2 regions of the Paraburkholderia bonniea genome follow, and region 1 is predicted to be linked to the other one. Evidence: predicted binding sites of a transcription regulator. Region 1 holds the regulator's gene; the other holds the start of a gene.

The links. Region 1 encodes sigma-54, which starts transcription at its own class of promoters, with help from an activator protein. Its sites were predicted from a motif close to TGGCANGNAANCTGCTTT; they were not measured.
Region 2: glnA (type I glutamate--ammonia ligase) is a predicted target of sigma-54. The motif match lies at 2,170-2,187, and genes of this name have one in related genera.

What each region holds. Positions count from the first base shown of each region.
Region 1 is NZ_QPEQ01000001.1:2,958,320-2,961,732, reverse strand. Features, by position in the region: gene GH656_RS13025 (PTS sugar transporter subunit IIA) at 23-538, opposite strand; gene hpf (ribosome hibernation-promoting factor, HPF/YfiA family) at 804-1,163, opposite strand; gene GH656_RS13015 (RNA polymerase factor sigma-54) at 1,323-2,828, opposite strand; gene lptB (LPS export ABC transporter ATP-binding protein) at 3,014-3,413, opposite strand, start outside.
Region 2 is NZ_QPEQ01000001.1:1,287,788-1,291,200, reverse strand. Features, by position in the region: gene glnL (nitrogen regulation protein NR(II)) at 1-384, opposite strand, end outside; gene glnA (type I glutamate--ammonia ligase) at 607-2,022, opposite strand; gene GH656_RS05630 (rhodanese-like domain-containing protein) at 2,568-3,032, shown strand; gene GH656_RS05625 (competence/damage-inducible protein A) at 3,193-3,413, opposite strand, start outside.

The DNA.
Region 1 (3,413 bases):
GCCTCGGGCCAGCGTCAATGCATCAGGGTTGCCATTGTGTGAGCAGGCGATGCAAGGTTTCGCGGTTTTCTTCTGTTTGCAGATGCTCACGCGTGTCCCGGTCGGATAGCAACTGGGCTATCTCAGACAGAATTTCAAGGTGCTGCTGCGTGGATTGCTCAGGGACGAGCAGAAAAATCAGGAGAGAGACGGGCTGGCCATCGGGCGACTCGAACGGGATGGGGGCATCGAGACGGACAAATGCCGCGAGTGGATGTTTTAGCCCTTTGATCCGGCCATGCGGAATGGCAACACCTTCGCCGAGCCCTGTTGATCCGAGGCGCTCACGCGCAAAGAGATTGTCAGTGACCGTGCTGCGGGCGATACCGTTCTGATTTTCGAAAATCAGGCCTGCTTGCTCGAAGACGCGTTTCTTGCTGGTGACTGATAGCCCAACGAGGACGTTTTCAAGGGGAAGAAATTTGGCTAAACGATTCATGTTGGCAGGCGAGAACGAGGCCTGAGTCTTCCTCTCGGTGGGATTTGAGTGGCGTTCCATTCTCTACAGGGGCATCACGGCGGTGTGTGGCGGAGTCCGAAATCAGTGAAGTCCGACTGAGTAACCAGTTAATAACGGGCCATTATAGTGCAGCGCGGGTATGTGCGGTGCATGCTTGATGAGGATTGCGCTTCACTTGCTGGTTGATTTCGTTTTGTGAGCCGGGTTGCTGCCGGTATGAATAAGTTGGCCGGAGTTGGCCGGAAATTAAAAACCGCCCATCAGGGCGGTTTGGCTACAACCCGGATTGACCCGGGTAAAAGGCTTACTGCGGTGGAGTTTCGATCTGCGGGGCCAGCGGCTGGTGCTTGATCGCTTCATGTTGATGGCCTTGCAGCCGGTCTTTGTGACGAATCACTTGCCGGTCAAGTTTGTCGATGACCAAGTCAATTGCCGCGTACATGTCGCCCTCGGCGCTTTCGACAAAAATATCCTTGCCTTTCAGATGAAGATTGACTTCAACCTTCTGCCTTTTTTCCTTTTCCTTATGATTGTCGACCGAGAGGACCACACTGCCATCGATCACCTGATCGAAGTGCCTTAGCACTCTGTCCAGCTTGGCGATCACGTATTCGCGCAACGCAGGCGTTACTTCGAGATGGTGTCCACTGATCTGCAGATTCATAGTACTTCTCCAAACGAGTAGCCGCGTGGTCCTGATCAGGAAGCAGTACTAGCCGATTGGTTCAGGTGCCAGCAAATCGTGCACTGGTGAACCCGATCGACCAGCCTGTGCAACCCAAACAGGGTTCGGCCGGAAAATGCCCGCCACATGTGCAGCGGGCTACAGAGATTTGCGCAGGCTGACGGCTGGGATTTTGAGGGTTTCGCGGTATTTGGCCACAGTGCGTCGGGCAACGACGAAACCCTGTTCTGCCAGCAGTTCGGCTATGCGGCTGTCTGAAAGAGGGGTGGTGGGGTTTTCCGCTCCTATCAGTTGCTTGATGAGTGCGCGTATGGCTGTGGAAGACGCTGCGCCCCCGGTGTCGGTCGAAACGTGTGATCCGAAGAAGTACTTGAACTCAAGTGTGCCGAAAGGAGTAAGCAAGTACTTGCCTGTAGTGACACGCGAGACCGTCGACTCGTGTAGCCCCAGCGTATCAGCAATTTCTCGCAAAACCAAGGGCCGCATGGCAATTTCACCGTGCATGAAAAAGCTCTTCTGGCGTTCAACAATGGCTTGCGCTACACGCAGAATAGTGTCGAATCTTTGCTGGATATTCTTGATGAGCCAGCGGGCTTCCTGAAGCTGCTGGCGCAGCGAGCCGCTGCCAGGATCGCTGCGGTTGTTGCGCAGAATATTGGCGTACAGATTATTGATGCGCAGTTTCGGCATGACCTCTGGATTGAGTTCCGCACGCCATCCTTGAGCCGTTTTGTGTACCAGCACATCAGGCACGACGTAGTCTGCTTCGGTCTTGCCATACATCGCACCAGGAAAGGGTTCAAGCGAGCGGATCAGCGCATGTGCGTCACGCAGTTCGTCGTCGCTGGCTTTCAGGTGTTTGCGCAGCCGGATGAAGTCGCGTGCCGCAAGCAACTCTAAATGGTGGTCGACAATTTCGAGCGCAAGTGTGCGGGTGGGCGATGTGTCCAGCCGGAGCAATTGCAGCCGGAGGCACTCTGCCGCAGAGCGTGCGCCCACTCCCACAGGATCAAAGCTGTGCAGTAATGAGAGTGCAGTTTTTAGTTCATCCGCATCGACTTCAAGTTCTTCAGGCAAATCTGCCTGGATTTCTTCGAGTGTCGCGGTGAGATAGCCATCGTCATCGAGCGATTCGATCAGGAAGGTGACGAGCGCCCGGTCGCGCGGGCTGGCCTGGGTCACGCACAGTTGCGCGAGCAGATGATCGCGCAACGATGTGCCGGATTCGTGCACCTGAAGCGGTGGCAGGTCGTCATCGGCGGATGCGTTGCCAGAGCGGCCGTAGTCGTCGAGATTCCATTGGCTGGCATCCGCGCTGTCGGCAGCAAGACCGTTGTATTCGTCAACGCCTTGCGGCTCGCTGGGTTCGCGTTCGGTGCCGGTGGCAGAGGTTGATGGCGAGTGAGCGCTGGTTTCGGACTGGGTGCTATTGCGTGTCTGGGTGATGAGCGAGCCGTCTGCTGCCACGCGCAATGGACTGGCGATCCAGTCGTCTTCGTTTTCAAGCAGGGGGTTTTGTGCAATCGCCGTGGCGACTTCTTGCTGAAGTTCAAGCGTAGACAACTGCAGCAGCCGAATGGACTGCTGCAGTTGGGGAGTCAGCGCAAGATGCTGGGAGAGGCGGAGTTGGAGGCTAGCTTTCATGGCAGGTTGTGACTCATTGTAATGAGTTTGCCATGGCCGCGATACCTGCGGCAGCCCTAAAAATACGGGGGCGTACTTAGGGTTTTTGCTAATCAGGAAGCGGGTGAGGGGGTGTGCAGCGTTGTGCGTTAACCTGGCGGGAGTCGCTGTCAGACCTGATGCAGCAGGCCTGACAGCGATGCGGCTTACATCCGGAAGTGTTCGCCCAGATAGACGCGCCGGACGTTCTCGTTTTCGATGATCTCGCTGGGTGCGCCCGCAGCAAGCACGCTGCCATCGCTAATGATGTATGCGTGATCGCAGATGCCGAGCGTTTCGCGCACATTGTGGTCGGTAATGAGTACGCCGATATTGCGCTGCTTTAGAAAGCGGACGATTTTCTGAATTTCCAGCACGGCAATGGGATCGACACCAGCAAAGGGTTCATCAAGCAGGATGAAGCTGGGGTTGGTTGCCAGTGCGCGAGCGATTTCGACCCGGCGGCGCTCGCCTCCCGATAGCGACAGCGCCGGGTTTTCGCGCAGGTGCGAAATCTGCAGCTCATCGAGCAGCGCTTCGACGCGATCCGTGATGGTTTCTTTGGCG
Region 2 (3,413 bases), 1.7 Mb from region 1:
CAGCACATAATCTGGCGCGCTTTCCAGAAAGCCGATCACCGCATGAACCGGCAGTGGCTCGTGGCCAGGGCGTTCGAGCACGGCATCGAGGTGAGTCGCCTGGAAACGATGCTCCGCAATCGCGGCAATCGTCTGTGTCAGTTCGTCGGCATTGGTGAAGATGTCGTGCCACGCCATTTGCGCCAGTTGCCTGCGCGATAGCTCCAGCATGGATTCGGCCAGCGGATTGGCAAACGCCACGCGCAGCGAAGATTTCTCCAGCACCAGCACCACGGCAGGAAACGCATCGAAACCTGGCAGCAAACCAGAATCGAGCAGCGGCTGTGCCTCGGAGAGTGGCTCAGCCTGCGCATGCCGGACTGGGCCCAGATTCTTCAGAGCCATCTTGCGCATCGGGTCTGATCCATCGGTTGACGGGTTATTTGATTGGTTAGCCCAACTGAGCGGCTGGCTAACTTGTGCCAAACCCGCGCGGCCACCTGGGCGTAAGGCCTGTCGCCGCCAGTACAACGGCAAAGGGACGGCACCGCCGTCCCTTTGCCCTCCCAGCAGACGCGTTGCGGGTGCTTCGCCGTTGGCCGTGCGAAGCACCCGCACCGGTACGACTTACAGCGAGTAATACATTTCGAACTCGATCGGGTGCGTCGTCATGCGGAAACGTTGCAGCTCGCCCGCCTTCAGTTCGAGATACGCGTCCAGCATCGAATCAGTGAACACCCCACCGCGAGTCAGGAATTCACGGTCTTTATCGAGCGCGTCCAGCGCCTGATCGAGCCCAGCGCAGACGGTAGGGATGCGCGCATCTTCTTCCGGTGGCAAGTCGTACAGGTTTTTATCGGCTGCTTCGCCCGGATGAATCTTGTTCTGCACGCCATCCAGGCCCGCCATCATCAGCGCGGAGAAGCACAGGTACGGGTTAGCCATCGGGTCCGGGAAGCGGGTTTCGATGCGGCGGCCTTTCGGGTTCGACACGTGTGGAATGCGGATCGAGGCCGAACGGTTGCGCGCCGAATACGCCAGCTTGACCGGTGCTTCATAGTGCGGCACCAGACGCTTGTACGAGTTGGTGGTCGGGTTGGTGATCGCGTTCAGCGCATGGGCGTGCTTGATGATGCCGCCGATGTAAAACAGCGCGAACTCCGACAAGCCTGCATAGCCATTGCCCGCGAACAGGTTCTGGCCATCTTTCCAGATCGACTGGTGCACGTGCATGCCCGAGCCGTTATCACCGACGATCGGCTTCGGCATAAACGTCGCCGTCTTGCCGTAGGTGTGCGCGACGTTATGGATGATGTACTTCATTTGCTGGGTCCAGTCAGCGCGCTGAACCAGTGTCGAAAAGCGGGTGCCGATTTCGTTCTGCCCCTGGCCTGCCACTTCGTGGTGGTGCACTTCGACCGGAATGCCGATCTGCTCCAGCAACAGACACATTTCCGAGCGGATGTCCTGAAACGAATCGACTGGCGCAACCGGAAAATAACCGCCCTTCGCCCCTGGACGATGGCCCGTATTGCCGCCTTCGAATTCTTTGCCTGACGACCACGGCGCTTCTTCTGAACCAATCTTGACGAAGCAGCCGGACATATCGGTATTCCACTGCACCGAATCAAAAATGAAAAATTCAGGTTCCGGGCCAAAGTACGCGGTGTCGCCAAGGCCGGTGCTTTTCAGGTAAGCCTCAGCGCGCTTGGCAAGCGAGCGCGGATCGCGCTCATAGCCTTTACCGTCGGCTGGCTCAACCACGTCACAGGTCAGCACCAGGGTTGATTCTTCGTAAAACGGGTCGAGAAAGGCGGTATCCGGGTCTGGTACGAGCAACATGTCCGATGCCTCAATGCCCTTCCAGCCCGCAATCGACGAACCATCAAAGGCATGGCCGCTTTCGAATTTATCGTCATCGAATGCCGAGACCGGCACCGAAACGTGTTGCTCTTTGCCTCGTGTATCGGTGAAACGAAAATCGACAAACTTGACGTCTTCGTCTTTGACGATCTGCATGACGTCAGCCACGGATTTACTCATAACCTATCTCCTGATTAACGAATTCGGCGGAATCTGCCGCCGCTTGAAGCGAGTAACACTGTTTCAATATGCCGCCCAGACTGCGACACGCAGCCCGAAACGATGAACCGCTATAAACCGCTATGAACCGGTTAATGGGAAGGCTCTTAAGCATCATCTGTGCCATGTCCGCATCAGCCTGCTGCATCAAGACGTGGCGTCAGCGCCCGGCAGCCCTGATTTCCCCCGGAACCCTTGTGTTGCAACCGCAACCTGGCAGGCTTGACGCACCCTTTCGAGCCACTCGCACGCCGCACCAGTGGCAAGCAGCATGCCTACCTCATTGGCGCGCGCGAGTGATTTTGGTGCGTGGCCAGCATTTTGCACCGATATAGCGCATTCAGCGTGTGCAACGCACCGTGAGCCATCAAATTCCCCTCGAACTCGACGCTTGTGGCGTGGCCCGGCAATCTCTGACATTGCCGCTCAGCACCGCTGCCACCCGCGCCAGCCCCGTGCCGGGACAGCGCTAGAATGCCCGTTTGCCAAACAGGACAAAGATCGCCATGAGTACGCTTGAACAGCTTTACACCCAGGCCAGCCAGCGGCGCACCGGGAACCCGTTGCCCTACGCGGGGGCGATGTCACCTGCTGAAGCCTTCGAATTCATGCAACTGGAACGCCACGCCCGCCTGATTGATGTCCGCACCCGGGCAGAACTGGACTGGGTCGGCCGGCCAGTCACAGACGACGGGCAATATCTCCATCTCGAATGGCTCCGCTATCCGGGCGGGGTCCTCAACGCAGAATTTATTGAGCAGTTGCGCGCGGCCGTTCCACTGGATGCGCCGCTGCTGTTTCTCTGCCGCAGTGCGGCGCGCTCCAAACTGGCGGCCACGGCAGCCAGCGCAGCCGGGTTCAGCCGCGCATTCGACCTGCTGGAAGGGTTTGAGGGAGACAAAGACAGCCAGGGCCATCGCAAGACGGTGTCTGGATGGTGTTTTCGTGGTTTGCCCTGGATTGGTGCTTGATGCGGTTGCCGGTTGCCGGTTGTCCTTGCTCGTTGCCGCCACCAGTCACCGTGGCAATAGCTGCCACACGTTAACCTGCGGCGGTACCGCCTTTAGCGCTGACACCATCAGCACCCAACCATTAACAACCGCACCGCAGATCAATCCGCTCTCAAGCGCATCACGGCTTGCCCGGGTGCTCCGGCTCGACGATATCGCCGCCCAGCGCATGCACACCCTCGCGTAATTTGACAAAAGCAGCCGCGACGGCTTCCGGCTCGCCTTTCACGCCAAGATCAATATGCCGCCGCGCGTAAATCTCACCGCGCTGCGCATCCCCCACGCTCGGCAGACTAAACACCCGCACCCCGGCAAAATCACGCTCGATTTGTTCCATTAACG